One region of the Pseudoalteromonas sp. 120-MNA-CIBAN-0494 genome, then DNA from elsewhere that is predicted to be linked to it. Evidence: riboswitches for the same ligand, from Rfam matches in the RefSeq annotation. Region 1 holds a riboswitch; the other holds the start of a gene.
What was found. A riboswitch is a leader RNA that binds a small molecule or an ion and turns the genes downstream of it on or off. The one in region 1 is predicted to bind cobalamin.

Region 1 (15,814 bases):
GCAAATAGCTTTTTGTCGTAATTAAACTGGGCTAATTTATCTTGATAAACATGCTTAGCTTGCAGGCGAGGCTCTGCGAGTTGCAACGCATATTCGCTTTTTAAAATAGCGCGCGCGGCTTCGGTTAAACGCAGTGATGCACCTTGGGTTATATCTTGGCTTAATAAGCCTTGATGAATAAGTTGGCGTAAAATACTTAGCCAAAATTCACTGCTTTTGTCTTTGCCAATGCCGTAGGTGCTGAGTTGATGATGGTTATTATCGCGAATACGACTGGTGTTTGCACCGCGTAGTAACTCAACAATATATCCAAGGCCAAAGCGTTGCTCTGCTCTGTATACACACGATAGTGCCTGCTGCGCTACTAAAGTGCCATCAAAGCTTTTGGGCGGATTTAAGCAAATATCGCAGTTACCGCATGGCTCACGTTGATACTCACTAAAATAGTTAAGCAGGATTTGTCGACGGCAGGTTTGTGCTTCGGCAAAACTGGCCATGGCATTAAAGCGCTGCTCTTCGACGCGGCGACGTTGCTCGTCGTCAATATCTTCAAAAAAGCGTCTTACGCGGCCTATATCTGCCGGATCAAAATACATTATAGCCTCAGCGGCAAGTCCATCTCGCCCAGCGCGGCCAGTTTCTTGATAGTACGACTCTATGCTTTTGGGAATATCGTAATGCAATACAAAGCGCACATTGGGTTTATTTATACCCATACCAAAGGCCACTGTAGCAACCACTATTTGTATATCGTCGCGGGCAAAGCCGGTTTGCACAAATTGGCGCTGCTCGTTACTCATACCTGCATGATAGGCGGCGGCGTTAAGTCCCGCGTCGGCTAACTTTTCGGCTATGTCGTCTACGCGCTTACGGCTGGTGCAATAAATTATGCCGCTTTGGCTTTTTTGTTCTTTTAAATAGCGCAGCAGTTGCACCATAGGTTTAAATTTTTCTTCTATGGTGTAGCGAATATTAGGGCGATCAAAGCTGCCGGTATGAATATAGGGTTGTTGTAACTTTAATTGCTCAACAATATCAAAACGAGTGGCTTTATCGGCAGTTGCAGTAAGGGCCATCATAGGTACATGAGCAAAGCGTTGTTTTAATTCGCTTAAACGAAAGTAATGGGGTCTAAAATCGTGCCCCCAATGCGATACACAATGCGCTTCGTCAATAGCAAATAAGCTGATTTTTAAATGCGATAAGCGCTCTAAAAACTCGCGCTGCAGCACTTTTTCAGGGGCAACATACAGTAGTTTAATTAATCCCTGATGGAGTTGTTGGTATACCTGCTGCTGCTCTTCGCGGGCTAAGCTATTATTTATATATGCGGCTTTAACGCCCAGCGCTTGTAGTTGAGTTACCTGATCTTGCATTAGCGATATTAGCGGAGAAATAACAATAGTTACCCCTTCAAGCACTAAAGCGGGTATTTGATAGCACACAGATTTACCGCCACCGGTTGGCAGCAATACCAACGAATCTTGGCCGTTAATGGCTGCATCAATAACCGTTTTTTGGCCGTCGCGAAATTCACTATAACCAAACACTTGTTTGAGTACAGCTTCAGGGGTGCGCACAAGTGAGCTAGAGGGTGGTGTTAATGTATTCATTGCGGGGTATTTTAGTGTTTTTTGTACAGGATGTCTTTAGCGAGTGTTGAATGTTTTTTGAATAAATTTATAACGTGTGAATTTACTCGCTCAGGGGGGTGATATTAGCTGACTTTAAGCGGCTAATAAATTTAACTGTGTTGCTAGTTTTATCCTAGTTATGCTTTACTCCTCTTACCAGATATAACATAGAGAATAATAATGAATAAAGAAATGTTAATAGAGCATGTAGGCTCGCTGTTTGTAAATAATATGCCGTTTAATCAGTTTTTAAAAATATCGGTAGAATCACTTAGCCCAGAACAAGCAAAAATATCGTTTCCTTGGCAGGATATACTCATAGGTAATCCGGCACAAAAAATACTCCATGGCGGCGTTATTTCGGCAGTGCTCGATAACGTAGGTGGTATGTTAGCCGCAGCAAGTGTAATAGATAAGCTAAACGATGTTGATATTTTATCTGTGCAGCAAAAACTAGCCACCTTGGGCACTATAGATATGCGCACCGATTACCTACGCCCAGGCAAAGGCGAGAAATTTATAGCCAGTGCCACTTTAATTCGCTCGGGCAATAAAGTATGTGTTTGTAGGATGGAATTGCATAATGAGCAAGCAGTACAAATAGCATTTGGTACGGGCACGTATTTAGTTGGCTAATAAAAGTTTGCGGAGTAAACTGGCGACCTTTTGAATAACTAAGTGTTTATTTATGCCGATTGATACCGAGAAGCGCAAGGGCGCCATTTTGGCTTGCATCGCTTTTACTATATGGGGTTTAGCACCTATATACTTTAAGCAACTCCAGCATGTTACTGCATTTGAAATTTTAACGCATCGTGTTGTGTGGTCGGTGATGTTTTTAATTATTATTGTGAGTATTTTAGGCCAGTGGGATAGAATTAAACGCATTATAGTACAGCCTAAACTATTGTTAATGCTGGTTTTAACCTCGTCGATACTGGGGTTTAACTGGGGCTTGTTTATATGGGCAGTTAATAATAATCATATGCTTGATGCCAGTTTAGGTTATTACATTAATCCGTTACTAAATGTATTACTGGGAGTGTTATTTTTAGGCGAACGTTTACGTAAGTTTCAAATGGTTGCTGTTGCTTTAGCATTTACCGGTGTACTGCTGCAATTAATAAGTTTTGGCTCATTTCCTGTGGTTGCTTTTTCGTTAGCTATATCATTTGCAATATATGGTTTACTGCGTAAGAAACTGCCAGTGGAAGCATTGTCCGGTATTTCAATAGAAGCATTTATACTCTTGCCCGTAGCGCTTATTTATTGGTATTTAATGGTGCCTACAGCAACGTCAAGCTTGCCTGCTAATGACTGGCATACCAATGTGTTACTCATTAGTGCCGGGATCATTACCACCTTACCACTACTGTGCTTTACCGGCGCTGCTAAGCGTTTGCAATACACCACTTTAGGCTTTTTTCAGTACATAGGGCCAAGTTTGATGTTTATATTAGCTGTGATGCTTTACGGTGAAGTGTTTGATGCCGAGCGAGTAGTTACATTTGTTTGTATTTGGAGTGCATTGGCTATTTTTAGTTGGGACTCTTTTAGGCAATCTCGTAAACGTAAAAAAGCCGCTATTGTGGCCTCAGGCGTGGTTTAAAAGTTAGTTAACTTAAGTAAGCACGTAGCGCGATGTATTTTGTACTCGCGCTAGGCTTGGTGTATGTTTAACTATTTAAAATGTAAAAATTAAATAGTTAAAGCAATTACATACTGTCTGACTCGGCGTAATAGTCTTGGCTTATTGGTGCTGGGGTCGCTATTTTTGAGCGGCCAAATAATGTATGGAACTTTGCTTTGCTGGTTGTTAACTTTAAGTATTTAACCCAAGCGCGCTCAATTGCATTGGTTGGCTCTAAAGCACCACTAATAACAGCGACAAATTGTTGCTGATGTTCATTTTGTGGCTCTAGGGCTTTATTATGTAAGCCTTTTAAAACAACACCGTGTTGCTCTAATATACTGGCTTCTAATAAGGTAAAGTTTCCGCTGCGACCAAATCCGCGTGGGAAATTTTGATCATCAAAAAACTGACGTTGACTAACAAATGCTTGGCGAAGTAGTGAAATATCATTGCTCATTGTTGTACCCTCATACCTTGGTAATTGTTGGAGTATGCGGCAAGTTTGCAAATATTTTAAACAAGTTATTTTTATCGTGAGGATAAAAGATTGGATATCGATTTATTAAAAACATTTGTTGAGGTAGTACGCACTCGTCACTTTGGCAAAGCGGCTGAAAACCTTTATATCACGCAGTCTGCAGTAAGCTTTAGAATTCGTCAATTAGAGCAAGGGCTTGGTGTTAATTTGTTTATTCGCCAGCGCAATAATATTCAACTAACAGCGCCAGGTGAGCGTTTATTACCCCATGCACAAATGATCATTACTGGCATGCAAAGAGCAAAAGTAGATGTGGCACTTGCCGATAATATGCATAAACAAATTTGCCTAGCGGGTACACCAAACATTTGGGATGCATTTTTACAGTTTGGTATTACTAATATTGTATCGGCAATGCCCGGTGTGTCTTTGGTGGCTGAGGTAAAAGCACAACAAGAAAGTACCCGCCTGTTATTAGAGCGCACCTTAGATTTAGCTATTTTATTTGATCCACCAAAAGTTGATGAGCTGGTGGTTGAGCGAATTTGTGAACTACCCATTATACCGGTAAGCGCGTTTGATACTGCCAGTTACGATAACTTTTTTGATAACCAGTACGTATATGTTGACTGGGGCACGACATTCTCACTGTGGCATGCTCGCCAGTTTACTGGCAAAACCCCACCCTACTTTAGAACAAGTACTGGGCGTATAGCACTTGATTTAATATTGCAATGCGGAGGGAGTGCATTCATTCCTCAAGTACTTGTTGCAGCGCATTTAGAAAAAGGCGAGTTATTTCATGTGAAAGACGTAGAAACCACCTCGCGCGATATATTTGTTGCCTATCACAGAGACAATGAGCAAAAAGAGTTAATAGAAACATTAGTAAATTTATTAACCCAAATGACCCCTAAGTTACCCGTAGAGTAAGGCCAATGGATTTGCTGTATATGTACGTTTGATTGCAACTATTATGTGTTTTTATGAATTTAAAAGTGTAAAAATATGACGGCTGTAATATTTTTGTCATTTAACAGTGCCAAACTCCTGTTGCATTAAAAACGAGTCTGTTGTGATTATCGAGGAAATAACATGAAATTTGTAAAGTCGAGCTTATGTGTAGCTTTATTAGGTGGTTTGTCTTTTAATGCGCTTGCTGAAGTGGATTTTTACGGTAAAGCGAACGTAACACTACAGTCGTCGGATGATGGTGAGGGGTCTTTTACCGAAATTAAAAGTAACTCATCACGTTTGGGCTTAAAAGGGTCTGAAAAAATATCTGATGGCTTAGAAGCTGTTTATAAGTTTGAATTTCAAGTTGATGTTTCTGACGCCGACTCAAAAGGTGATAATGACGACAATATCTCTGCTCGTAATCAGTATATAGGTTTAAAAGGCGCGTTTGGCCAAGTTGTTATTGGCCGTAACGATACCGCGCTTAAGCAGTCACAAGGTAAAGTTGATTTATTTAGCGACCTTGAAGGCGACATTAAAAATGCCTTTAAAGGTGAAAATAGAATGGGCAGTAGTGTTTCTTATGCCTCTAATTCTTACCAAGGTTTTAAGCTTTTGGCTACGTTTGTTGCAGAGGATAGCGATGCAGCAGGTGCTAAAAATGGCTATTCAATGGCAGTAACTTATGGTGACGCAGCCCTTAAAAAGAGCGCAATATATGCCGCTATTGCTGCCGATAGTGAAGTGAACGGCTACGATGTAGTGCGCGCATCAGTACAAGGTAAAGTAGCCGATTTTAAATTAGGCGCTATGTATCAAACGCAAGAAAAAGTTGATGGCAGTAGTGAGGCCGACGGTTATTTATTAAGTGCGGCTTACACTATGGCTAGCAATACCTTTAAATTGCAGTACCAGGCAATGGATTTTAAAGACAGTGATGACAAAACGGCTATTTCGGCAGGTGTTGATCATCAGTTAAATAAAAACACTAAATTATTTGGTTTTTATTCTAATTTCGATATGGACAACAACGTTGACCAAGACTACTTAGGTGTAGGTATAGAATATAAATTTTAAGCAGCGCTTAGCACTGCCTTTTTTAGCCGTACTTTGTTAAGTGCGGTTTTTTTTGCTTTAAATTATTTACTTAGCCGCCCATAATAGAGTATTCATTTGGAATGAGGTGCAACTCCTCAACTGTTCCCGCAACTGTAATTAGCATAACGCTTTAAGTCAGATACAAATAAACTATTTTAACGAGCGGGTTTACTCATCTTCAAATTATGTACTAGCCATAGTTAGTTGCATTGTTAGTGAGCGCATTCCTGCCTAGGGCTAACTATTGCAAACTCAAACGCCATTAAATACACCATTGTTAAGCGTTAATCACGTGTCGTGGAATATTGGCAGTAAAACTATCCTCAACAATGTTAATTTGCAAATAAAGCAAGGTAAGTTCGTTGGCTTAATTGGCCCCAATGGCGCAGGTAAATCTAGTTTACTGCGGTGTTTGTATCGCTTTAATCAGCCCACTGCAGGGCAAATTAAATTTAATAATACCGATATTTGGCAGTTAAAAAGCCATGAATACGCAAAGCAGGTTGCGGTTGTTTTACAAGAAACCCCATCACAATTTAATTTAACTTTATTAGATGTGGTTGCACTTGGGTTAACCCCGCATAAAGCATTATTTAGCACCACCACAACAGCCGACACACAAAAAATAAACCAAGCTATAGCGCGAGTTGGCTTGCAGGATCATGCAAGCCAACGTTTTGAGTCGCTTTCGGGAGGAGAAAAACAACGTGCATTAATTGCTCGGGCTATGGTGCAGCAACCGCAACTATTAATTATGGATGAGCCAACCAGCCACTTAGATGTGAAGTATCAAATTCAGGTAATGGAGTTGGCTAAATCGCTTGGCGTTACTGTGTTTGCATCGTTTCATGATTTAAATTTAGCCGCTGCTATGTGCGATGAGCTGGTGGTTATAAATCACGGCGAAATTGTTAATACAGGCTCTCCCATCGATGTGCTTAGCGAGGACATGCTCAATGATGTATTTGGTGTATGTGCACAAGTAAGCCACCACCCGCAAATGTCTAAATTAGGTGGTGTTATTCCACATATTACTTACTTTTATGGGTATGAATAATATGCGCATGCTTAACAATCATTCAATAGCACTTTTAGTCACAGTACTAGCTGCATTATTTACGTTATTTACGGCGCTGAGTTATGGCGCTGCCGACACATCATTAACTGATGTATTTAAAAGTATTTTCACCTCAACAGAGGGCTCCTTTAACACTCGAATTATTGTTGAATTAAGAATGCCACGCACATTACTGGCATTTTTAGCTGGCAGTGGTTTAGCCATTGCCGGGCTTATTTTGCAAACCGTGACGCGTAATCCGTTAGCAGATCCTTATTTATTTGGGATATCGTCTGGGGCGTCTTTGGGGGTAGTTATACTCATGGCGTTTGTGGGCATTAGTGCGGGCTTTGCATTATCGGCAGCGGCATTGGCTGGCAGTTTAGTGGCTATGAGTTTACTTATATTGATTGCAGGGCGGCAGCAAAGTGGGCAAGTAGAATCTATGCTGCTGGCAGGTGTGGCCTTGTCATTTTTATTTAGCGCATTTACCAGTTTATTACTTTACTGGAGCGATCCTCAGGCAGTTGCGGCTATTTTATTTTGGACGCTCGGCAGTTTTGCACGAGCGCAGTGGGCAACGCTGTGGTTACCTTTTGTGGTTATTGTATTGTGTACATTTACAATGCTTAGTTTTAGGCGCCAACTTAATGCCATGCTGCTCGGCGATGAAAGTGCTATAACACTGGGTGTGCGGGTACATCGCTTTAGAATATTGATGCTAGTTTTAAGTTCGCTGATAACGGCAGTGTTAGTGGCTATGTGTGGCGGAATTGGCTTTGTAGGATTAATGGTGCCGCATATAGTGCGCTTTTTTATCTCCCAAGGTAGCTTATCTGGCTTACTGGTAACGAGTTTGGTGGGCGGTACTTTTATGGTTTGGGTTGATGTGCTAGCGCGCACGTTATTAACGAATCAAGAGTTACCGGTTGGGGTTATTACTGCAGCTATTGGTAGCGTGTTCTTTTTAAGCTTATTGTATTTTCGTAAGCGCCAGATGTAGGGCTATAAAATGAAAACGTTAATGGTGCAAGGCACCACATCCGATGCGGGTAAAAGTACACTGGTTGCGGCGCTGTGTAGAGTATTTGCTAATAGAGGGCTAAATGTAGCGCCATTTAAGCCACAAAATATGGCATTAAATAGTGCAGTTACAGATGATGGTGGTGAAATAGGTCGTGCTCAAGCACTGCAAGCTATAGCGGCAAAGGTAGCCCCTGAAACTGACTTTAATCCCATATTACTTAAGCCAAATAGCGATACTGGCGCGCAGGTTATTATTCATGGTAAAGCCATAAGTAATATGGAAGCTGGGGCGTATCACGATTATAAAAAAGTAGCTATGGATGCAGTACTCACGTCGCATAACCGTTTAGCAAAACGTTTTGATTTATTGCTGGTGGAAGGGGCGGGCAGCCCAGCCGAAATAAACCTCAGAGCCAACGACATTGCTAATATGGGCTACGCCGAAGCCGTTGACTGCCCCGTAATTATAATTGCCGATATAGATAAAGGCGGTGTGTTTGCTCATTTAGTGGGTACTTTGGCATTATTGAGTGAGTCGGAGCAAGCGCGGGTAAAAGGCTTTGTAATAAATCGTTTTAGAGGCGATATAAGCTTATTACAAAGTGGACTTGATTGGCTGGAACAGTACACAGGTAAACCGGTGTTAGGCGTATTGCCGTATTTACACGACCTTGCATTAGATGCTGAGGATGCAATTGCTATTGATAATACGCTAACTAATGCCAGCGTTAATATTGCCGTGCTGCTTGTGCCGCACATTAGCAACCATACTGACTTTGATGCACTGCGCTTACATCCCAATATAAATATTAATTATGTAGCGCATACACAAGCGATCCCCGATGTTGATTTGATCATTTTACCGGGGAGTAAAAACGTATTAAGTGATTTAGCCTTTTTAAAAAATGAAGGCTGGGATACACAAATAAAACGCCATTTACGTTATGGTGGTAAAGTGCTCGGTATTTGTGGTGGTATGCAAATGCTTGGCAATAGTATTAATGATCCCCTAGGTGTTGAGTCATCATTACAGCAGATGCCGGGGCTAGCGTTAAGTGATTTTACCAGCACACTTACAGCACAAAAAATATTGAGTAATGTAACCGCGACTATGCAATTAAATAACCAGCAAACACTTTGTAGTGGCTACGAAATTCATGCAGGCATTAGCCAAGGTGAAGCACTTAATAAACCATTTTTAAGCTTTAATGAACACCCAAATGGCTTTACAGCCGATGGGTTTATTAGTGATGATAACGCCATAGCGGGTACTTATTTACATGGCTTATTTGATCAAGCGAGTGCCACATTGCAAATATTAAAGTGGCTCAAAGCCGATACAGTTATTAATCCGGTTAATATTAACCAGCACCGTGAGCAGCAACTAGAGCGTTTAGCTGCCATGTGTGAAACGCATTTAAATATTGCACACATTATTAAAATTTATGAAGGGCATAATCATGAGCGAACAAAGTAAAGATAAACATCAGCAACGCCAACAAAAATTAAAAGATCAAGTTGATGCACGAATAGCTGCAGCGCAACAAGAAAAAGGTATTTTTCAAGTTATAACTGGTAATGGCAAAGGTAAGTCGACCTCAGGATTTGGTGTGGTAGCACGTTGTGTTGGCCATGGAAAAAAAGCCGCTGTGTGTCAGTACATAAAAGGCACTTGGGAATGCGGAGAGCGTAACTTGTTACAGGGTGCGGGTGTGGAGTTTGTGGTAATGGGCACAGGCTTTACATGGAATACCCAAGACAAAGAGAGCGATACCGCAGCCGCGCAAGCTGCTTGGCAAGAGTCAAAGCGACTGCTTAGTGACGCAAGCTTAGATGTAGTGCTGCTCGATGAGCTAACCTACATGGTAACCTATGGGTATATTGATGTAGATGAAGTGCTAGAGGCGATTGGCAACAGACCGCCAATGCAGTCGGTTATTATTACCGGCCGTGCAGCACATCGTAAATTAATAGAACTGGCTGACACAGTAAGCGAAGTGCGTAATGTAAAACATGCATTTGATGCAGGTGTTAAAGCTCTGCAAGGTTTTGATTACTAATGTTTAAACAGCTTGTTGTTGGCCTATTGTTACTCTGTTTATCCCAGCATGCGCAGGCCAACAAGGTACAAATTGATAAAATACAGTCAGCTAAAACACTGCGTATTGTGGCACTGGCCCCGCACATCGTAGAAAACCTGTATGCAATAGGCGCGGGAGATAATATTGTTGGCACAGTTGATTACGCCGACTACCCTGCAGCGGCAAAAGGTATTACCCGTATTGGCGGTTACTATGGTATTTCAATCGAAAAGCTTTTAGTCCTTAAGCCAGATATAGTAATTGCTTGGAAAAGTGGTAATCAAAGCGATGATTTAGCACAAATAGAGCGCTTAGGTATTAAGCTTTATTTAACTGATCCAACGACAATTACAGGTATTGCCGATGAGTTGCTTATGCTAGGAAAACTTACCGGTAACATTAAACAAAGCGAGCAAGTGGTAAAAGCATTTAATGCTAAACTTGCAGCCATTAAAGCCAAGCAACAGGGTAAAAGTAAACTCACTGGCTTTTATCAACTCTGGTCTGAGCCGATGATGACTGTGTCGAAAAATACCGGAATAAGTGAGTTAATAGCCACTTGCCAAGTAACCAATGTATTTGCAAATAGCCGCACCGACTATCCACAAATAAGCATAGAAAATGTGATTGTGGCTAAACCGCAAATTATAATTATTCCGGATGAAAAATCAGCAACACCGCAACCCACTATTAATTGGCAGCAATGGCCAGAAATACCCGCAGTAAAAAACAAGCAGTTTTTATCTGTAAATGCCGACTTACTACATCGTTTTTCAGCACGTATGCTAGATGGGCTGGCCGATATGTGTGATAAAATAGACGTATCACGTCAACAAATAAAGAGCATACAATGAGCGATTGGACTGCATTTTTAAAGCAAGAATTACAGCAAGCATATATGCAGCAAACACTCGGCTACGTTGCTAAGCGCCGCAGTGAAGGTGTTGCTGTTTATCCTCCAAAAGAGCAAGTGTTTAGCGCATTTGCTGCAACACCGCTTAGTGATATACGCGTTGTTATTTTAGGGCAAGATCCTTACCACGGTGAAGGCCAAGCGCATGGTTTGTGTTTTTCAGTATTACCTGAGGTTAAAAAGCTGCCACCTTCGCTTAAAAATATTTATAAAGAGCTGGCTAGCGATATAAACGATTTTGTTATTCCTACCCATGGTTACTTGCAAAGCTGGGCAGAGCAGGGAGTGTTTTTACTCAATACAGTACTTACGGTAGAGCAAGGCCAAGCCCATTCGCATAAACACTTAGGATGGGAGCAATTTACCGATAAGGTTATTGCGCATATAAACACCCATTGTGAAGGCGTAATATTTATTTTGTGGGGTGCTCATGCACAAAAAAAAGGTAAGGGAATTGATAGCGCACGCCAGCATATTTTAGCAGGGCCGCACCCATCGCCACTGTCTGCTCATCGAGGTTTTTTTGGTTGTAGGCATTTTTCAGCCACGAATGCGTTATTGCAATCTCAAGGTAAAACGCCGATTAATTGGCAAGTATAATTTTAACTTTTAAAACCAAAGGCCCGCACAGTAATGCGGGCCTTTTAGTTAGTCGTTTAAAAGTCGAGCTCATTAACGGCTATACTGTCTGTAAAGTAGTCCAACTCCTGTAGTTCTTTGCGTAAACGATACTTTTCTTGTATTGCTTCGATTTCGCGCCATCTTCTTTTTTTATTTTTTTGAGAAGCTTCCTTTTTTGTTTCAGGACCTTCTATTATATTGCTTAGGCTATCCATGAATATCTCCTTTAGACTGCATTTGATACCAGTCTTATTAAAAACATAAGCTATAACGGCTCACTAATTTAACGCAATAGGTATTAACTTCGCGAATACCTATACCATAGGCCTAGCTAAAATAGAATATAAAAGTGACATTTATGTTACTAAAGTGTGATTTGTTGATGAAGTTTTACTTTATGATGGGTTTATAAGTTTTTTGCATATAAATTACAGGCATAAAAAAACGTCGCAACTGCGACGTTTTTATACAAGCGTTTGAGCCAATTACATGGCTTTAAAGCGTGCTTCTAATTGCTCTTGAGCATCAGCAAAAGAGCGAATACCTTCAGCTAACTTTTCAGTCGCCATAGCATCTTGGTTATGCAACCAACGAAATTGAGCTTCGCTAAGCGGTGCCGGTTTTGGCTGCTGCGCAACATCTTTTGCTAGTAAGTATTCTGGTGCATCTTCAAGGTTACCCAACTCTTCTAAAAGATTGGGGCTAATAGTTAGCTTATCGCAACCAGTAAGGGCAATAATTTCGCCGGTATTACGAAAACTTGCACCCATAACTACCGTTTTGTAGTCGTGGCGTTTATAAAATTCAAAAATGCTGCGTACCGATTGTACCCCAGGATCTTGCAGTGGGTCGGTCGGTTTTTCCATACCGTTAGCAACGTGCCAATCTAAAATACGACCAACAAATGGCGAGATTAAAAATACGTTAGCATCGGCGCAAGCACGTGCTTGGGCATCACTAAACAATAAAGTAAGGTTACATTTAGTACCTTCTTTTTCTAGTTGTTCAGCGGCTTTAATGCCTTCCCAAGTAGAGGCTACTTTAATTAAGATTTTATCTTTGCTTACGCCTTCTTTTTCGTAAAGACTAAGTAGCGTGTGCGCTTTATCAATAGTTGCTTGGGTATCAAACGAAAGACGTGCATCTACCTCAGTAGAAATATAACCAGGTACAATAGCGCTAATTTCTTTACCTAATAATACCGCAAAGTAGTCGCATGCTAGCGCTAGTTGCTTCGCTGGATCTTGCTCGGTTTCTTTGGCGTAGCTCCATGCTTTATTTAAATAAGGCTTATAGGCTTCAATCTCGCTCGCTTTTAATAGCAATGACGGATTGGTCGTTGCGTCTTCTGGTTGATGCTTTTTAATTGCTTCAATATCACCCGTGTCGGCCACGATTGATGAATGTTGTTTTAGCCTTTGTAGCGCGTTAGTCATTTGCTTTCCTCATTCCAAGCAAGTTAAAAGAAAATCTAAACTACTTTAATATTACACCATACTGCAACAGCGAAGTAATGCTTGATAGGTCTTATGTCCTTATCAATATAAAAACGGTTATGTATGAATTATTAAGGTAGGATCAGTCTGTTTAATATTAAACAAAACGTGCTTTTCGTTTCATTTAATGTTGAAATTGACATTAAATAAATTACAAGTCAATAGCTAACTATGATCACTGTTATTTCACCTGCAAAAAATCTTGATTACACCACGCCACCTGCAACCGATAAGTTCACTCAACCGGAATTACTTGAGCACAGCGAAGCACTGATGCAAGTATGCCGTGAACTAACCCCTGCGCAAATTGGCAGCCTGATGAAAATTAGCGATAAGCTCTCAGGGCTTAACGCTGCTCGCTTTAGTGAGTGGGCACAGCCATTTACCACAGAAAACGCTAAACAAGCGGTACTAGCCTTTAATGGCGATGTATATGGTGGTTTAGATGCTAGCACGCTAACGGCTAATCAGCTTGATTACGCACAAAGCCACCTACGCATATTATCGGGCTTATATGGGCTTTTAAAGCCGCTTGATTTAATGCAAGCGTATCGCCTTGAAATGGGCACCAAGCTTGAAAACAGCCGTGGTAAAAACCTGTATGAGTTTTGGGGCTGTGTAATTGCCAATAAACTTAACGAGGTATTAAAAGCCGAGGACGCCCAATACTTAGTTAACCTTGCTTCAAACGAGTACTTTAAAGCGGTTGATAAAAAAGCCCTTAATGCACAAATAATTACTCCACACTTTAAAGACTGTAAAAATGGTCAATATAAAGTAATTAGTTTTTACGCTAAAAAAGCACGAGGCATGATGGCGCGTTACCTCATCGAAAATAAAGTAACTCAGCTAAGCCAGCTTAAAGAGTTTACAGTAGCGGGTTATTATTTTAGCGCTGAAGCAAGTGTGAAAGAGCTTGAGCCAGTATTTTTACGCGATGAACAAAGCTAAAACTTAAACCTTTACCTAATCTATAAAAGCCATGCACAGCATGGCTTTTTTAATACTGGCGCTATACTTGCAATTGATATGCGAATTCAAGATTGATTCTAATCACATTATAAATCAATAGGTGCAAGTTACATGTTTAGTATTCCCTCAATTAGCGACGCCGAAAAACTTATCGAAGAAAAGCTCGGAGGGTGGTTTGATGTCGTTATAAGCCATATTCCTAATTTTATTGTGGCAGTTATTATTGTCATTCTATTTTCTATGCTGGCTCGCTTTGCCGGTAACTTAATGAAAAATTTATTACGCCGCTCCCTCGATTCAAAACAGATAGCTGATTTAATGGCTTCTATATTTAAAGTGCTGATATTAAGTGTAGGAGTGTTTATAGCACTGGATTTTATGGGCTTAAAAGGCACGGTAACGTCATTACTAGCTGGTGCCGGTATTGTTGGTTTAGCGATTGGTTTTGCATTTCAAGATATGACCGAAAACTTAATAGCAGGTATTGCTATGGGTATTCGTAAGCCATTTAAACCAGGTGATGTAATAAAAACTGATGATGTGTTTGGCTCTGTGCATTCAATAAACCTGCGTAATACACTAATAGAGAGCTTTTATGGGCAGCAAATACTAGTGCCTAATAAAATACTATTTAGAAATGTATTGCGAAACTACAGCACGCTAGGCGTTAGACGCATAGAAGTGCCGGTAAGAATTTCATTAACAGAAGACATAGAAAAAGCCGCAAACGTTATTGTGGATAAAATTAATCAATTTGAGTTTGTAATACGCCAAGATGAAACGGCCGTATACGCAGAGAGTTTTGGCGACAGTAGTATTAATTTATTATTGTGGTTTTGGATTAAATACCCTGGTGAGCCAGACTTTATGACAGTACGCCACAAAGGTGTTGTGGCAGTACAGCAAGCACTAAATGAGGCTGATATTCTTATCCCATTCCCAATACGCAGTTTAGATTTTGGGGTTAAAGGCGGCGAAAACCTCGATGCAATAATAAGTAATAAAGTAAATACACCATCGGCTGATCAAGAAGGAGCCGATGGCTCTACAGCCAATAAAGAAGGTTAAATAGCTTGAACGCTGGTTAAATTATATTGCGTAAAAGTTACTTTTAACCAGCGCGTATTTACACAGTAATATGCGCTGGTTTACTTATTAAACCAGCAACCAAGTTGCGGTGCCTAAAAAGGCAAATATACCTACTATATCGGTTACTGTAGTGAGTATTACACTGCCAGCAAGTGCAGGGTCTATTTTCATACGTTTAAGTATTATAGGAATACACGCACCCGCCACACCCGCAACAACTAAGTTCATAAACATTGCAAACGCCAGTACCGCGCCAAGCATTAAGTCCCATTGCCATAGGGCTATAACACTGGCAATTAAAACAGCCCATAAAATACCGTTTAATGCACCAATGGCGAGCTCTTTTATCATTACAAAACGTTGGTTAGTTTGGTTAATATGGCCCACTGCTATACCACGAATAACCAAGGTTAATGACTGGCTACCGGCCACCCCACCCATTGAGGGGACAATGCCGTTAAGCACGGCTAAAATAGGCAGTATTGCTAAAGTGCCTTCAAAAAAGCTGGCAACAAAAGCAGCTGCCAGAGCCGTTAATAAGTTAACACCTAGCCAAACAGAGCGTTTTTTTGAGCTTTTTAAAACCGGTGCAAAGGTATCTTCTTCATCATCAAGACCCGCTAAACCTAATAAGTGATGCTCTGCGTCTTCACGAATTACATCAACAATGTCATCGATAGTAACACGGCCAAGTAGCTGGGCGTTGTCGTCAACTACTGGGGCTGATATCCAGTTATGACGTTCAAATAACTGCGCCAC
Region 2 (15,814 bases), on a different contig from region 1:
CACCTTTTTATATCAAAAAATAATTAATAATTATTTAAAGCAATAAAAGTGCCACTAAGTACTATAAATAACTATCTTGATGAATACGTACAAATAACTTAGTACCTATTTTACTGTAATCAACCTTGTATTCCCGCCCATCAAGGGCTTGAATAAATAACAATCGTTTTTCTTCGCCAAACACATCGGCGCTACCAACATAAACAACTTCTAAGTAACGCTCTTTTGCGTCACGGCGGTTTTTTGGCAGCTCTTCTTTAAATGGTTCTAAGCCATTTTGGGTCACTTTAATTCGAGGGTGGATCTCAGAATTAACAATGACTAAATCAAGTTTTTTGTCTTTATGTATTATGGTATTACGACCACTTTTTAAAAAAGCTCTTTCTTGGCTCATTATTATTCCTACTGCCGCGTTTTAATTACTTACTTGCGACGCTATAAATTTAAGGGGGTCGCGCTGCCATGCATTTAAGTTAGCACTAAATTCCCAAATATTTCTATCTAATACACTCGCTGGTAATAATAGCTCATAGCCTGTTAGTAACTGCAAATGCTTAGCCCTGTTGGCAAACATTGCTATTAACCCATTATAGCTAATTCCATTTTTAGATCTATATTGTGTATCCTCTACCAGCCATTCTGATGGGCAATCGCCATTTTTGCAATTCTTTTGAATTAGTTGCATAAATAAATGACGCTGCTCTATCAATAATTTCCCTGCGATTCTTGGGGCTAAACCCGTTAAAAACTCATCCATATCGTTTACCTTAATTCCTACCACGTTAAGCTCTAAGTGCTCAAGCCCTACTGCTATTTTGGGTATTCCGCTTGATTTAAAATTACTATGAGCTAAATGCCAAACACCATATTTGTGCTGATAAGTTAACTGCTCAGTGGTTAACACTAAGCTATAAAATGGCTCTTGGGTTTTAAAAAAACCAATTGTTATTGCTGCAATACACAAACTAACTAAAAAAATTTCTAGAATGCTAATTTCACCAGGGCGTAATAAATTAAACAGCATAATAAATAACAAACCAATCGCACCAACAATTAATACTTCTATGCCATGCTTAGCTCCCTGCGCACGATACTTAATTTGCATAGCGTTAAACTCATCCATATTGATAATAAACACTGTAAAAAATGAACATAATAATGCCCCACAATGCTATTTTTCTGAGCATTAAACATTTTTTGCACGACGTATTTAACTTCATAAAATACCTTTTAAAGCTCAAGCATGAGTTTATTTAATTAATTATTATAACTTTTACGCTTAATTCACAAATTAATGGGACATAATACCGCCTTTTCTCGGTGTTATTTCGTACAATAGTTATAATTTATTTTTTGGTATTAAAGCAATGTACTCAAGACAATCAGGTAGAGCTCTTTTTCCATTTATTATTACGCTACTCGTAATATTTAGCGTTTATTTATATTTACCCGCTAGCCAAGGTGAACAAGCAGATTTTTCACAAATGGCCACGCAAGTGTCTGCTCACACTGTTACCTCGCAAGAAAATGCAGTAATGATTGAAGCTATTGGTAGCGCTCGCGCTAACCAAGCTGTATATATTACCAGCGCACAAAGTGATTACGTGACTAATATTTTCTTTGAAGATGGCGACCTAGTTAGCAAAGGCCAAAAGCTAGTACAACTGCAAAGCCAACAAGAACAAATTGCTGTAAAAGAGCTAAATATTAATTTACGCGAAGAAAAACGCCAACTCGATAGACTTACCGAACTTTCACGTTCTCAGTCAACAGCAAAATCGTTACTTGAAGAGCAATTATCACGAGTTGATGCCACCCAAGCACAATTAGAAAGTGCTAAAACCAAGCTAGCTGAAATGACCATTACCGCGCCATTTTCTGGCATGTTGGGCAAGCGTGAAATATCGATTGGTGCCTATGTAAATAACAGTTCAATTATTACCACCCTCGATGACATAAGTATCATTAAAGTAGACTTTAAAGTACCTGAAAAATATTTAGCGCAATTAGCTACCGGCATGAAAGTGCTCACTCAAAATGATGCTTATCCAGATCAAACCTTTATCGGTAAAGTAACGCATATTAGTTCGCGTATTGACTCGGTAACGCGTAGCGTAGAAGTAACCGCCAGCTTTGCAAATAATTCAGGTTTGCTTCGCCCTGGTATGCTACTTAAAACAGCGTTAGAGCTAAGTAGTAACCAAGCATTAATAGTTCCAGAAAAAGCAATTATTCCGCTACAAGACAAACATTACGTATTTCAAATTTTGGACGGTGTTGCTAATCGTGTTGAAGTGCATATTGCGGGCAGAAATAACGGCTGGGTTGCTGTTGATGAAGGCTTAACCGATGGTGAGCAAATTATAACTGAGGGGCTAATAAAAATTCGCTCTGGCAGTAAAGTTAGCGTGAAGGGATAACCCGTGAAAATTACCGATATTAGCGTTAAACGCCCTGTTTTTGCGATTGTAATAAATCTACTTTTACTCACCTTTGGGCTCGTTGCTTTTAGCATGCTGCCACTGCGTGAGTACCCTGATATTGAAACACCTATTGTTAATATTAGTACCGAATATACTGGTGCTTCTGCAGAGATTATAGAAACCAAAATAACCCAAGTCATCGAAAATCGTATATCGGGTATTGAAGGCATTAAAAGTATTAACTCATCGAGCCGTAATGGCCGCTCAAATATTACGATTGAGTTTGATATTAAGCGCGATATAGATGCTGCATCTAACGATGTGCGTGAACGTGTTGCCCGCGCCGCAGATAGCCTACCTGAACAAGTTCGCCCGCCTGAGGTGTCTAAGTCTAACAGCGATGAAAGCCCTATTGTATGGTTTGTGCTAAACAGCGAAACCATGAACTCAATGCAATTATCTGATTACGCACAGCGTTTTATTGTTGATCGCCTAGCCGTAGTTGATGGTGTGTCTAACGTACGCATTGGTGGTGAGCGAAAATACGCCATGAAAATTTGGCTAAACCGCCAAGCAATGGCTGCTCGCGGTATTACTGCGAGCGATATAGAACAAACACTACGCACCGAAAACGTAGAGTTACCCGCTGGCGAAATTGAATCGGTTGACCGTGACTTTACTGTACGTACAGCCCGCAGTTATAAAGATCAGCGCGACTTTCAAAACCTAGTAATAAAACGCGGTGATGACGGTTACCTAGTACGCTTAAGTGAAGTGGCTGATGTACACCTAGAAGCCGCCGATGACGAGAGTTTATTTCGGGGTAATGGCCGCAATATGATTGGTTTAGGCATTGTAAAGCAAGCTAAAGCCAACACCTTAACTGTGGTTGATAACGCCCGCGCCGAACTTGAAAAAATAAAACGTAACCTACCCGAAGGAACCACTATAGAGGATAGTTACGACTCATCTATTTTTATAAAAGAATCGATTAATGAGGTATACAGCACCCTTGCTATTTCTATGGGCTTAGTTGTATTAATTATTTTTATATTTTTAGGTAATATTCGTGCCACCTTAATCCCTGCAGTTACTGTGCCGGTGGCGTTAGTGGGTAGTTTTATGTTTTTACTCGCTATGGGTTATTCCATTAACTTACTTACTTTACTTGCACTGGTACTAGCAATCGGCTTAGTGGTTGATGATGCCATTGTTATGTTAGAAAACATTCATCGCCGCATAGAGCTTGGCGAGCCTCCTTTATTGGCCGCTTATAGAGGCGCGCGCGAAGTGGGCTTTGCAATTATTGCCACCACTTTAGTGCTTATTTCGGTATTTGTACCCTTAGTATTTATGGATGGCCGTATTGGTGCTTTATTTACTGAATTTGCTATGGCGGTAAGTGCCGCAGTGTTTTTCTCAAGTATTACAGCACTTACTCTTTCACCTGCGTTATGTTCTAAAGTATTAAAAGCCTCTGAAAAAGAAAGTAAATTTAGCCAGTCGATGAACCGCTTTTTTGCTAAGGTAGAGCTTAGTTATCGTAACTCACTTGCCTCTAACATGACCCGCAAATGGGGCTTAATGATCAGCTTATTATTAGCTGGCTTTGTAAGTTATTCATTATTTACTCAAATACCCTCTGAGCTAACACCTAAAGAAGACCGTGGTACCTTTTTTGTTATGATGAGTGGCCCTGAAGGCGCCAGTTATGAGAACAATGCCGCTAACATGAGTAAAATTGAAGATCGCTTAATGCCTTACTCTGAATCTGGTGAGCTAAGCCGCGTACTCGTGCGCGTACCAGGCTGGGGCGGCAGTGGCGGTGTAGCAATTGTAGGTATGGCCGATTGGGACAAACGCCAACGTTCTACCTGGGAAATAATGGACGAAATAAGCACTAAACTGCAGGAAGTTACCGACGTGCGAGCCTTTGCTATTATGCGCCGAGGCATTGGCGGCGGTGGTTCATCACGCCCAATCGAGTTTGTACTACAAGGTAACGATTACGCACAACTAGCCGATTGGCGCGACCGTATTATAGAGCGCGCTGAGAAAAATCCAGGACTGGTTAGAATCGATCATGATTACAAAGAAACATTCCCACAGTTTTTAGTCAGCATAGATAAAAACAAAGCGGCCGATTTAGGTATTTCTGTATCTGATGTAGGGCGTACACTCGAAACCATGCTAGGTCAGCGTCGTGTTACTACTTTTATAGATCGCGGCGAAGAGTACGACGTTATTTTAAAAGGCACTAAAGAAGACTTTGCCAACCCTACTGATATATCAAACATTTATCTTAAATCACGCAGTGGCGAGCTAGTCCCGCTTGATAGTTTAATTAGCTTAAAAGAAGAAGCTACCGCATCGCGCTTAAACCGCTACAACCGTATGCGTGCAATTACCTTAAGCGCCAACTTAGCCGATGGTTATACACTTGAGCAAGCACTTAACTTTTTAAACAAAGTGGCCATGGAAGAAAACAACATAGATGGCGCGATTGACTACAAAGGCGAATCGCAGTTGTTTTATGAAGGTGCTTCGGCCATGACCTACGTGTTTATTTTAGCACTTACGGTTACCTTTTTAGTACTAGCGGCACAGTTTGAAAGCTTTATGCACCCATTTGTAATAATGCTTACCGTACCCCTTGGCTTAATGGGTGCTATGTTTGGCTTGTGGGCCACAGGACTTACGCTCAATATTTACAGCCAAATAGGTATTGTGATGCTCATAGGGTTAAGTGCTAAAAACGGCATATTAATTGTTGAGTTTACTAACCAACTACGCGACAAAGGCGTAGAGTTTAGCGAAGCTATTTTACAAGCCGCTACGCAGCGCCTACGCCCTATTATTATGACCTCATTAACCACTGTAATGAGTGCGGTACCTCTGGTTTTAGCCTCGGGCCCGGGTGCAGAAAGCCGTATGGTAATTGGTGTTGTAGTGTTTACCGGTGTTGTTGTATCAACCCTACTGACTCTGTTTGTAGTACCTGCTGCTTACTATGCACTTGCGCGCAATACACAGTCACCTGAGTTTTTGCAGCAAAAACTTGATAAACAAGCCGCTAAAAAGCCATTCGAAGAGATCTAACCTCCTAATAGCGTCGTAACCTTGTTGTTACGACGCTTTAGACTTATGCTCTGCATAATCTAAACTTACAGCTATTTTGGAGTATTTATGAGTTCAACAACGCAAGTCGCTACCTTTGGTGGCGGCTGTTTTTGGTGTATAGATGCAGCATTTAGACGTGTAAATGGCGTATTAGATGTAAGTTCTGGCTATACCGGTGGCGAAACCGACACCCCAACCTATAATTCTGTATGCTCTGGCACAACCGGGCACGCTGAGGTTGTTAAAGTTGAATTTGACACCACTGTAGTTAGCTTTGAAACACTGCTAGCAATGTTTTTCACTTTGCATGATGCAACACAATTAAATCGCCAAGGTAACGATATAGGCACACAGTATAGAAGTGTTGTTTACTATCACGATGAGGCTCAACTAAAGCAAACCAATGAAATGATAGCTCAACTGCAAAGCCATGTGAGTGAGCCAATTGTGACAGAAGTCAGCCCTGCCACTACGTATTATCCAGCAGAGCATTATCATCAAGATTACTATAACGAAAACCCACAGCAGGGTTACTGTAGTATTTTAATAGCACCTAAATTACATAAGTTTGAAACCGTATTTAAAGAGTTTTTAACTGACTAGCTAAGTTTAACTACTCAGTAGAAAGCCCGATTTAAATCGGGCTTTTGTATTTTCAGCTTAATTTAATAATCTTTATCTATTAAAGGCATTAAAAGCATTAAAGACGGCTAAAACTGGTAGCTTGCGCCCGCAAAAAAGCGACGCTCTGGTGTGTTGTAGTAATATACTTCACCCGTTATAGAATCAGTGCTTGAGTCAACCACGTTATACTCTTTATCAAATAAGTTTTCTACACGAAGCGAAACCTCAATGTGTTCATTTACTTGATAATTACCCGCTAAGTTCCAAAGCGTGTATGAGCCTAAACGCGTCACAGCACCTTGTCGGTCACTACGATATTGCATGTCTAAGCTCGCATCAAACGCACCAAACTGTTTTGCAAGTTCCCAATTAAATGTACGTTTAGCAACATTACGTAACTCTGCGCCCGTTTCTTCGTCTTCTGCACTTAAATAAGCAAAGTTAAGATTACTATCGAAACCCAAAATTTGTTGTGACAGGCTAAACTCAACCCCTTCGTAGCGTGCTTCATTTAAGTTGATAGGAAAAAAGTTAGAATCCAAAGAGATTTTATCTTCAATATCATTTCTAAAAATAGCAACATCAACACTTGCTATATCAAAATCTACATTTAACCCAATCTCTCGGTTTAATGATTTTTCAGGCTCTAAATCAGGATTAGATGAAGGTGGAAAACCAGGAAAAGCCGGAAAGTATAAATCGTTAAATGTAGGTGCTTTAAAACCAGTGCTTTGACTTATTCTAAAGGTTGCGTCTTCAGATAAATGATAGCCAGCTGCTGCAGTGTAAGTCGTTTCGTCACCAAACTGTTCATCATCGTCTTGACGCACAGTTAAATTAGCTAACACTTTCTCTGTATTATAATAAGCACCAACAAATACAGCTAATACATCACGCTCTTGTACACCATACTGCGTTGTACTACGAGATACATCATCGTTGTACCAGTTAACGCCGCCGCTAATATTAAGCTCTTCAGATAATGTATATTGACCGTTATAATCCAATTGCACACGTTTCGTTATAAAATCATTTACACCAAATGCTGAGGTATCGTGTGAATCATCTGTTGAAATAGCAATATCAATACTGTGCGATTGGTTAGTGTAGTTTTTATTCCAACCTGCAGAAAGCTGATAGTTTTTAAAATCACCTGTTTCTACAGTACTTGTGGCTGGGCTGAAACGATTGTCGTAATCTACATAGCCTTCACTGTATTGGCCTAATAACTTAAAGTTGCCGTAGCGTGCATCGGTATAATTTACTTTAAAACCAAGATTCTTATTTTCATAGCCATCTTCATCTGGTGCTACACCTTGGAGTACATCAAAACCATCAGTTTTTTCAAAACCTGCGTTAAACGCAGTAGTAACATCGCCTGATTTTACAGAGCCAGCCACCTGATAATCTTGATAAGAATCAGAACCAAACGTAGCACTCACAGATAAGTTATCTGACTCACGCGTGATAATATTAATTACGCCCGCGAGTGCGTCAGAGCCATAAATAGCCGCGCGAGAGCCTTTAATAATTTCAATGCGTTCAATACTATTTAAAGGGACATTATTTAGTGCTTTTTGTCCAAGTGTTGCAGACCCTGTACGTACACCGTCAATCAAAATCAACGCATCGCCAGAGCCAGTACCACGAAGTGACACACCTGTACTTTGACCAAAACCACCGTTTGGATTAACCTGAAAACCAACTTGTTTACTTAATAGCGTTGGTAAATCGCGTACGTTGCTTGCTTCTATTTCTGCACGCTCGATAACATTTACACTTGCTAAAACGTCATTGATTGATTGCTCAAATTTATTAGCTGTAACGGTTATTTTTTCAATTGATTGCTCTGCGCCAGACACAGAAAATGAAAGCGCGGCAGAAATTGCAACGCCAAGTGCTGATTTATTTAACATGATGTCCCCTACCTTTGCCCACCGCAAAGATGTTAATAAGTAAGATTACTTCAAGGCCGGTCTCCGGACTCAGTCAACACTATAATAGCTGCTAATACTTTACCGTTGCGGGGGCAGTGTTGGGGTTGTTATCGTCTTGAAAACGCACCAACTTCCCGATTATCTTGCTGTTAATTTCAATACTTTGAAACGTATACAAAGGTATTAAGCAAGCACCTTGAAAATAGGTCGCTATTGTGAGTATTTTGTTTACAAATGTCAATAGACGTCTATATAGCCAAAGTTTGATTTTTAACGATATAAACCCTCAACAATCACTTTAAAAGAGTTAAATTACATATCAAGCTACTAATAGCAAAAAAGCCAAACTTCATTGCTGTAGCTTGGCTTTTTTAACACAAATTTTTTAAAAATTAGTCTCCTAATCTCTATAATATCTGTAATCTGTTTTATTAATCGCGGAAGTTTTTAAACTGAAATGGCTGGCCTAAATCGGCGCTACGTACTACTTGCATAGCTTCTTGAAGATCATCTCGCTTTTTACCTGTTACGCGTACTTCTTCACCTTGAATGGCGGCTTGTACTTTAACTTTTGAATCTTTAATGGCTTTAACTATTTTTTTAGCCATCTCTTTTTCAATACCTTGCTTTAAACCAACGTTACGAAAAACATTTTTACCCGCTCGGCTAATATCTTGCAATTCAAGGCTTGATACATCCATACCACGCTTAGAAATTTTACTCGCTAAAATATCAAATAATTGTATAACCTGAGAGTCAGCTTCGGCTTTAAGCTTAATTACTTTATCATTTAGCTCAATCGATGCATCAACTCCCCTAAAGTCAAAGCGAGTTTCTAGTTCACGGTTTGCATTATCAACTGCGTTTTTAGCTTCGTTCATTTCTACTTCAGATACAATATCAAATGAAGGCATTGATTTCTCCTAACTATTTTATCTTAATTTTATACTTAATTTATTAAAGCGATTATAACGCTAAAACTATAAATCTTTACACTTTTATGCATCTTGTTCAGGTGCGATACTAAATTAGTTTGATATACTACGGTTTCTTTTTTAAGCGATTTTAGGATTTGTTGTGACAAGGCGTGTTTATCAAGCAATTTTTTTAATTAGTATTGTGGTGTTTACCTTTTTATTTGCGAAAGAAATAAAAGGGGTTGGCAACCTGTTTCCTCATGTTGATAAAGTAGCCCACTTTGGGATATTTTTCATCCTTGCCATAATAATGGATAAAGCGTTTAAACTCCCTTTATACGCACAAATACTTTTATTAGCCGGTTACGGTGCTGCAATAGAAATAATGCAAGACGCACTTCCATATAGGCAAGCATCAATCGCAGATTTTATTGCAGATTTTGCCGGCGCAGCAAGCTACTTTATAATCAAAGCAATTTTAACCCCACGTAAAAAGAACTCTCATGGCTAAAATTCTTATTATTGGCGACGGCGCAATAGGCTTATTATTAGCCCACTTTTTAAGTGCGCAGCATAGTGTAAGCGTGTTAACCCGAAAAAGTACGAGTAACACTCGCTTTTACAGTAGTGACAACAGTGCTTCACAAAAAATAAATGCCTCTTTTATTTCATTAAATGAGCTTAATAGTTTACCTAAATTTGATGTGTTTTTATTTACGGTAAAAGCCTTTCAAGTGCAAAGCGCATTTGCACAAATAAAACATTTTTTGCCTCAGCATTGCTCTGTTGTGCTTTCGCATAACGGTATGGGTAATGTAGAGCAGTTAAAATGTGAGCTTAATGAGCACCAAGCGCTTTATTTTTTAACAACGAGCATGGCAGGGTTTAAATCAAACCAATATATAGTACAGTACACTGGTAATGGGCAAAGTATAATTGGCGGATGTAACAACTTAGGTGTTAAAAATAGCAAAATTATGGCGGATCAATTAACCGCGATACCCCTTTTAAATGCGTCTATGAATATTGAGCAGCTACGTTTTAATAAGTTATTAGTTAACATAGCAATAAATCCGCTAAGTGCGCTACATAACATTAAAAATGGTCAGTTGCGCGAGCCTCAATATTGCTCAATTATAATTAACCTGCTAACCGAAGCATGTAATATTGCTAAGGCAAAAAACCTTGATGTAACGTTAATCAATGCACTGAGCAGTGCGTATGATGTGATGGCACGTACCGCAGAGAACTTCTCATCTATGCAACAAGATGTTGCTCACAATAGAGCAACTGAAATAATGGCAATTTGTGGGTACATTAGCGAGCAAGGCAAGCTTTATAATATAAAAACCCCTTTTAACGATGAACTTTTAGCTAAAATTGCAGCAAAAAAAAGCGCGGTATAAACCACGCTTTTTAAATAGTTAACTTCTACGGGCGATATACCTTTACCGTAGTAAAGCCTTGTTCGTGTAGAATAAGCGCTTGTAACTGGCTCATTACACCTCTATCGCAATACAAGTAATAGTCTTGATCTTTTGGTAAATCACCAAACTTAGTTGCTAAGCGAAAAAACGGCAAATGCACCACTTCTATAGAATCAATTTCCAGTGGTGCTGCTTCTTCTTCCTCTGGAGAGCGAATATCAATTACCACTGCACCAGCTGGTAAATCGGCAACCGACTCAGCTTCTTTTAGTTCCTGCTTAGCTTCTACATCAATATCGCGCACATCCATTACGCGTGCGTTTTCTATCACGGTATTAAGAATATCAAAGTCGAACTTCTCTTCTTCTGCTTTTATTACTTCTATTTTAGCTTTAACAGTTGGCTTTTTAGAAATAACACCACAGTATTCCGGCATCGTTTCGGCCATTTCGGCCGTACCAATTTGACGTGCAATATTAATAATTTCTTGTTTATCGTGTTGAATTAACGGGCGTAAAATAAGGGTTTCGGTTACGCGGTCAATGACACTTAAATTTGCTAATGTTTGGCTAGAAACCTGACCAATACTTTCACCGGTTACCAAAGCTTGAATATTTAATTTTTCGGCCACTTTACTGCCTGCGCGCATCATCATGCGTTTAAGCACCACACCCATTTGGCTGTTTTCAATATTCTCTAATATTTCTGCTACTACTGGTTCAAAATCAACGGTAATAAATTTAACTTTATGGGTTGAGCTGTATTTATTCCATAAGTAGTAGCTCGCTTGTTTAACACCAATTTCGTGCGCCGCACCGCCTAAATTGAAAAACAAAAAGTGCGTACGAGCGCCTTTGCGGATCATTTGATAACTGGCTACACCCGAATCAAAACCGCCAGACATAAGTGATAGTACATCTTCTTGTGTTGGCAGCGGGAAGCCTGCCATGCCAAGGTGAGTATGCGATACTATGTAAGCTTTCTCGTCTTTTATTTCAAGGCGTATCGTTACTTCTGGGTGGCTTAGCTTTACGCTTGCACCGGCAACATGCTGATTTAGTCCACCGCCCACATAACGCTCTAACTCCGTTGAAGTAAAGTCATGCTTACCAATACGTTTAGCGCGTACACAAAACGTTTTACCTTCAATGGTGTGACCAACTAATTCAATGGTTTTTTTATAAATATCGTCAAGCGTTTCAAAGCTCGTTTCGGTTACTTCTATAAACTGCACAATACCCGGAATTCGCGCTAGGCTATCAATAAAAGTGGCACGTGTTTGCTCACCTTCAAGTAGGGTAACTACTGAGATATTGTCCCAGTTGTTTCTAACTTGTACTTTTTCGTCAATACGGCGCAGTACAATCTTAATGTTATTTTCTAACACTTTGGTAAAGCGTTTACGAACCGAGCGGCTTTTGATGGCAATTTCAGGATGTAGTTTGACGATAAATTTAAGCATAGTTCACTCTTAGACTGCGGGAATTCGCGCTCCCAGGCATTGGGCGCGCGATTATAGCAAAAAAATTAACGCCTAGGAACTAAGAGCAGCCGGAATACTTGGGGCTGAGTGAGCAAGTTGCGTGTATTTTTCGCGTAACTGGTTCATTTTATCGCTACTTTTATCTGTGCTGTAGGCTCTAAATAAAGTTAATACTTTTAAAATACCATGATAAATATCTTGCTCGGCAAGTGCGCCACTGAGCCTGCGGGCTTTAATATAAGGGGTCCAAAAACTAACTGTTAATTTAAGCGTATGTGCAAGTTCGAGCGCATCTTGCTCATTAATCGCAATCATTTCACTATCACGTAAACCAAGTATTATTTTACGCACCTGCTCTAACAGCTCTAGTTGAAAATCAATATAAGCCTGCTTTAGCTGCGTATCTCGCGCCAAAATATCGCCTAAATTGTCGTAAAAAAAGTGGTAGCGCCACATCAGTTCAAATAACGAATCTAGATATACCGTTAACTGACTAAATGCATCATCATTTTTGTTTATAGGTTTAAAATGAGTGCTCAAGTGCTCACTATACAGCGCAAAAATATGGCGAATAATGTCTTCTTTATTTTTAAAATGGTAGTAAAGATTACCCGGGCTCATGTTTAAATGCGAGGCTATATGATTAGTTGATATCGCTCGCTCACCATGCTCATTAAACAATGAAATACTGGTGTGTATTATTTTATCCTTGGTATTCATATACTAACACTCTATTTTATTCAACAAGTTACAATTCGTACAATAAGTTGTCTAGTATAAACAAAAACAGCATAATTAAACACTCTGTGTAATAGCTTAGTCGTGACAATTAAAGCCACTTACTAGGCTGATTTGTATAAAAAACACTGTTACACTAATGCTAAAAATAATACATAGCGATACTTTATGAAAATCACTGCAATTTATCCAGGTACTTTTGATCCGCTAACTAACGGACACACAGATCTAATTCAACGTGCCTCAAAGATGTTTGATACTGTTATCGTTGCTATTGCTCATAACCCCAGTAAACAGCCTTGCTTTAGCCTTGATGAGCGTGTAGCTCTAGCTAATACTCTTTTAACTCATATAGATAATGTAAAAGTGATAGGATTTTCAGGTTTACTTGCTGATTTGGCACGCGATCACAATGCTAATGTATTAATTAGAGGCATAAGAGCGGTTTCTGATTTTGATTATGAATTTCAGCTAGCGAATATGAATCGACGCCTAAACCCAGATTTAGAAAGTGTATTTTTAACCCCGTCAGAGCGAAATTCGTTTATTTCGTCAACCTTAGTAAAAGAAGTGGCACGCCATAATGGTGATGTAAGCGAATTTGTAGACCCTATTGTAATGGCTGCACTTAATAAAAAGCTAGGTTGCAGCTACAGCAAATAAGCTAACGAGCGTATTACTTAAGTGCGCTAGCTCTATGCATATAGCGCGCTTTAACTTGGTTACATACCCATACTAGGCCTAAAAAATCTTTATTTATAATTAATACTAGCACCATCAATAAGTCAACAACGTTTATCCCTATTGCGTACAAAGTCCACAACCACCAAACTTCGGTTTGTTCTAAAACATAAATATCGTAATACATAGCAAAAAACAAACAAGCATTGATACTTAGTCCTACGATTAAATACATAAATGCAATTGGTTTAGGCTTTTTAATCAATACACCCCACACAATAATTACACCAATTGTCAGCACATCGTATGTTGCCCAATCTATAAGTGTCACTGTTTCATAATCGAGGAATGCACTTAAAAAATATGAAGTCATCATAATAAAAGCGAGCTGGATAGTATCTTTGTCTTTTTTATTAATTTTTGATACTAACGTGTACAAAAACGCCATTAAAAAGCCCCATAAAATAAAAGCGCCTATTGATTGGCCTATTGTTTCACTAATGGTCAATTTGATTCTGCTGTAATACACTACGATTAAAAATAAAACGTTTGAGCTCAATCAAACCCAAAAAGTCTTTATTTATAAAAAGCACTGCAATCATAAGTAAATCGATAACGTTAACGCCAATTGAATAAACACTCCAAAGCCACCATTCGTCAATGTTATTTAATACATACAAGTCGTAATAAATAGCGATTGTTAGGCAGGCATTAACAAATAATCCAAGAATAATATAATTACTGGCTGTAGAAGTTAATACATAAGAAGTGAATATAGCGGCTATCAATATTGTAATTGTTAGGAGATCGTAGAGAATCCAATCTAGGTAGATATTATTTAATATAGGCAGTAAATCACTAAAGGTGTAGGAGCACATCATTATAGCAGCTATATAAATTAATGACTTATCGGCCTTATTAATACCCGACACTAGCGAATATAAAAAGGCCATTAAAAAGCCCCATTGTATAAACGCCCATACGTAATCAGCTAAAAACAAATCGACTAGATACATTTAATTAATGAGAATGTTTTAAGTTAAATTTTTTAAATAAGGACACTATAATATTTTTTAGCTTATGTAAGCCGAGGAAGTCTCGATCAACAATTAGAGCGACTATCATTATTAAATCAATTAAATTGACAGAAAATGTATATATATCCCAAAGAAACCATGGCTCAATATTTTTATATATATACATATCTATATACATAAACATGAAAAGAAAGGAGTTAATTGTTAACCCAAGAATTAAGTATAAAAAAGAAGGCGTTGTCTTTTTTATAATAAGATAGCAAACAACAAGTGCCGTTAGTGTTGTGTAGTCATATAGTGCCCAGTCCAAATAAACCGTAATTTTAATAGAAAGCCAGGTAAGAAAATAATCTGATACCGTATAAGAGGTCATCATAATAAATGAACTGAGTAATAGAGTTGTATCTCTTTTAATACTTAACGAATAAACGAAAATATTAAATAAAAACGCCATCAAGAAGCCCCACATTATAAAAGCCGATAGCGAAAACAAACCAAAAAACTCAGTTAAAAACATTCGTGACCTTAATTCATTATTTTGGCTTAACAGGAATAACTATGCCACCACCACGCTGAAGGTCTGCACCAGCGGCCGCCATTCCTTCTTGAGAGAAGCTTACTGTATCAGATTGCAGGGTTTTAGGGCTAGCAGTTTGTTCCATTGCTGGCTTTAATTGTTGCGTTTTATTGTATGCTTGCATTTGTAGTTGGTTGTTAGCTGAAACTTGCATGTGATTATTCCTTATAGGTATTTTTGTATTGTTGGCGAAATCTTGTATTACACCTTTTAAAGAGGGTAATTAAATTTACCTTATATTTAGCAGCAACATTTTTATCTAAGCTGTTACTACATTTTACACCTATAACAAAAGCAACCACTGTGCCAACTTTTAATTAACACCTTGAAATAATCATAAAACTTTATATTTATAACTTAAATTAGTGTTTTTCACCCATAAAAAAACGCACGAGGGTAACCCGTACGTTTTTTACATCTAGGGAGTTTAAGCCACGAATTTACACGGGATCTCCGCTTTATTACTTAGCTTTAAAATATATTCCATTGCGACTTCATCGCAGTTTTCTTTACGTAAACAAAGCTCACAATCTTTCATTACTTTTTCTGGCAAGCTTTCTTTGGTACAAAAGCTAAAACGCTGTTTTTCAAAAAAATCTGGGACTCGGGTTAGCACTATTACTCTATTTAACGCCAATTTTTTGGCTTTCGCTAATAAATGTTCAACTAACTGCCGCCCTTGTCCTGACACTGCGCTTTGTGGGTCTATACCCAAAGAACGTATTTCCGCCAAACCTGTGTCGTAAATGTACAGTGAGGCACACCCCGATACTTTGCCGTTAATTTCGGTTACAGCAAATTCGTTAATCGAATGCACCATATCACTTTTAGCCCGTGGTAGGTTTTCGCC

Region 2: it holds a riboswitch for cobalamin, as region 1 does, so the genes downstream of both, AAEY55_RS01360 (TonB-dependent receptor domain-containing protein) here and AAEY55_RS02420 (ABC transporter ATP-binding protein) in region 1, are expected to answer to the same signal.

The regions. Positions count from the first base shown of each region.
Region 1 covers NZ_JBEOOE010000002.1:140,258-156,071, reverse strand. Annotated here, with positions in the region: gene recQ (DNA helicase RecQ) at 1-1,613, opposite strand, end outside; gene AAEY55_RS02445 (thioesterase family protein) at 1,815-2,270, shown strand; gene rarD (EamA family transporter RarD) at 2,323-3,243, shown strand; gene AAEY55_RS02435 (DUF413 domain-containing protein) at 3,350-3,724, opposite strand; gene AAEY55_RS02430 (LysR family transcriptional regulator) at 3,815-4,678, shown strand; gene AAEY55_RS02425 (porin) at 4,841-5,779, shown strand; cobalamin riboswitch at 5,825-5,966, shown strand; gene AAEY55_RS02420 (ABC transporter ATP-binding protein) at 6,045-6,857, shown strand; gene AAEY55_RS02415 (iron ABC transporter permease) at 6,859-7,860, shown strand; gene AAEY55_RS02410 (cobyric acid synthase) at 7,870-9,360, shown strand; gene cobO (cob(I)yrinic acid a,c-diamide adenosyltransferase) at 9,344-9,943, shown strand; gene AAEY55_RS02400 (cobalamin-binding protein) at 9,943-10,818, shown strand; gene ung (uracil-DNA glycosylase) at 10,815-11,477, shown strand; gene AAEY55_RS02390 (DUF3545 family protein) at 11,534-11,713, opposite strand; gene tal (transaldolase) at 11,984-12,934, opposite strand; gene yaaA (peroxide stress protein YaaA) at 13,166-13,945, shown strand; gene AAEY55_RS02375 (mechanosensitive ion channel family protein) at 14,078-15,034, shown strand; gene mgtE (magnesium transporter) at 15,122-15,814, opposite strand, start outside.
Region 2 covers NZ_JBEOOE010000001.1:291,797-307,610, forward strand. Annotated here, with positions in the region: gene AAEY55_RS01335 (hypothetical protein) at 62-394, opposite strand; gene AAEY55_RS01340 (DUF2982 domain-containing protein) at 416-1,123, opposite strand; gene AAEY55_RS01345 (efflux RND transporter periplasmic adaptor subunit) at 1,368-2,420, shown strand; gene AAEY55_RS01350 (efflux RND transporter permease subunit) at 2,424-5,522, shown strand; gene msrA (peptide-methionine (S)-S-oxide reductase MsrA) at 5,610-6,146, shown strand; gene AAEY55_RS01360 (TonB-dependent receptor domain-containing protein) at 6,254-8,083, opposite strand; cobalamin riboswitch at 8,120-8,285, opposite strand; gene AAEY55_RS01365 (YajQ family cyclic di-GMP-binding protein) at 8,536-9,018, opposite strand; gene AAEY55_RS01370 (VanZ family protein) at 9,182-9,532, shown strand; gene AAEY55_RS01375 (2-dehydropantoate 2-reductase) at 9,525-10,427, shown strand; gene thiI (tRNA uracil 4-sulfurtransferase ThiI) at 10,453-11,910, opposite strand; gene AAEY55_RS01385 (TetR/AcrR family transcriptional regulator) at 11,983-12,651, opposite strand; gene coaD (pantetheine-phosphate adenylyltransferase) at 12,838-13,332, shown strand; gene AAEY55_RS01395 (hypothetical protein) at 13,346-13,798, opposite strand; gene AAEY55_RS01400 (hypothetical protein) at 13,848-14,303, opposite strand; gene AAEY55_RS18755 (hypothetical protein) at 14,371-14,904, opposite strand; gene AAEY55_RS01405 (hypothetical protein) at 14,921-15,118, opposite strand; gene argH (argininosuccinate lyase) at 15,392-15,814, opposite strand, start outside.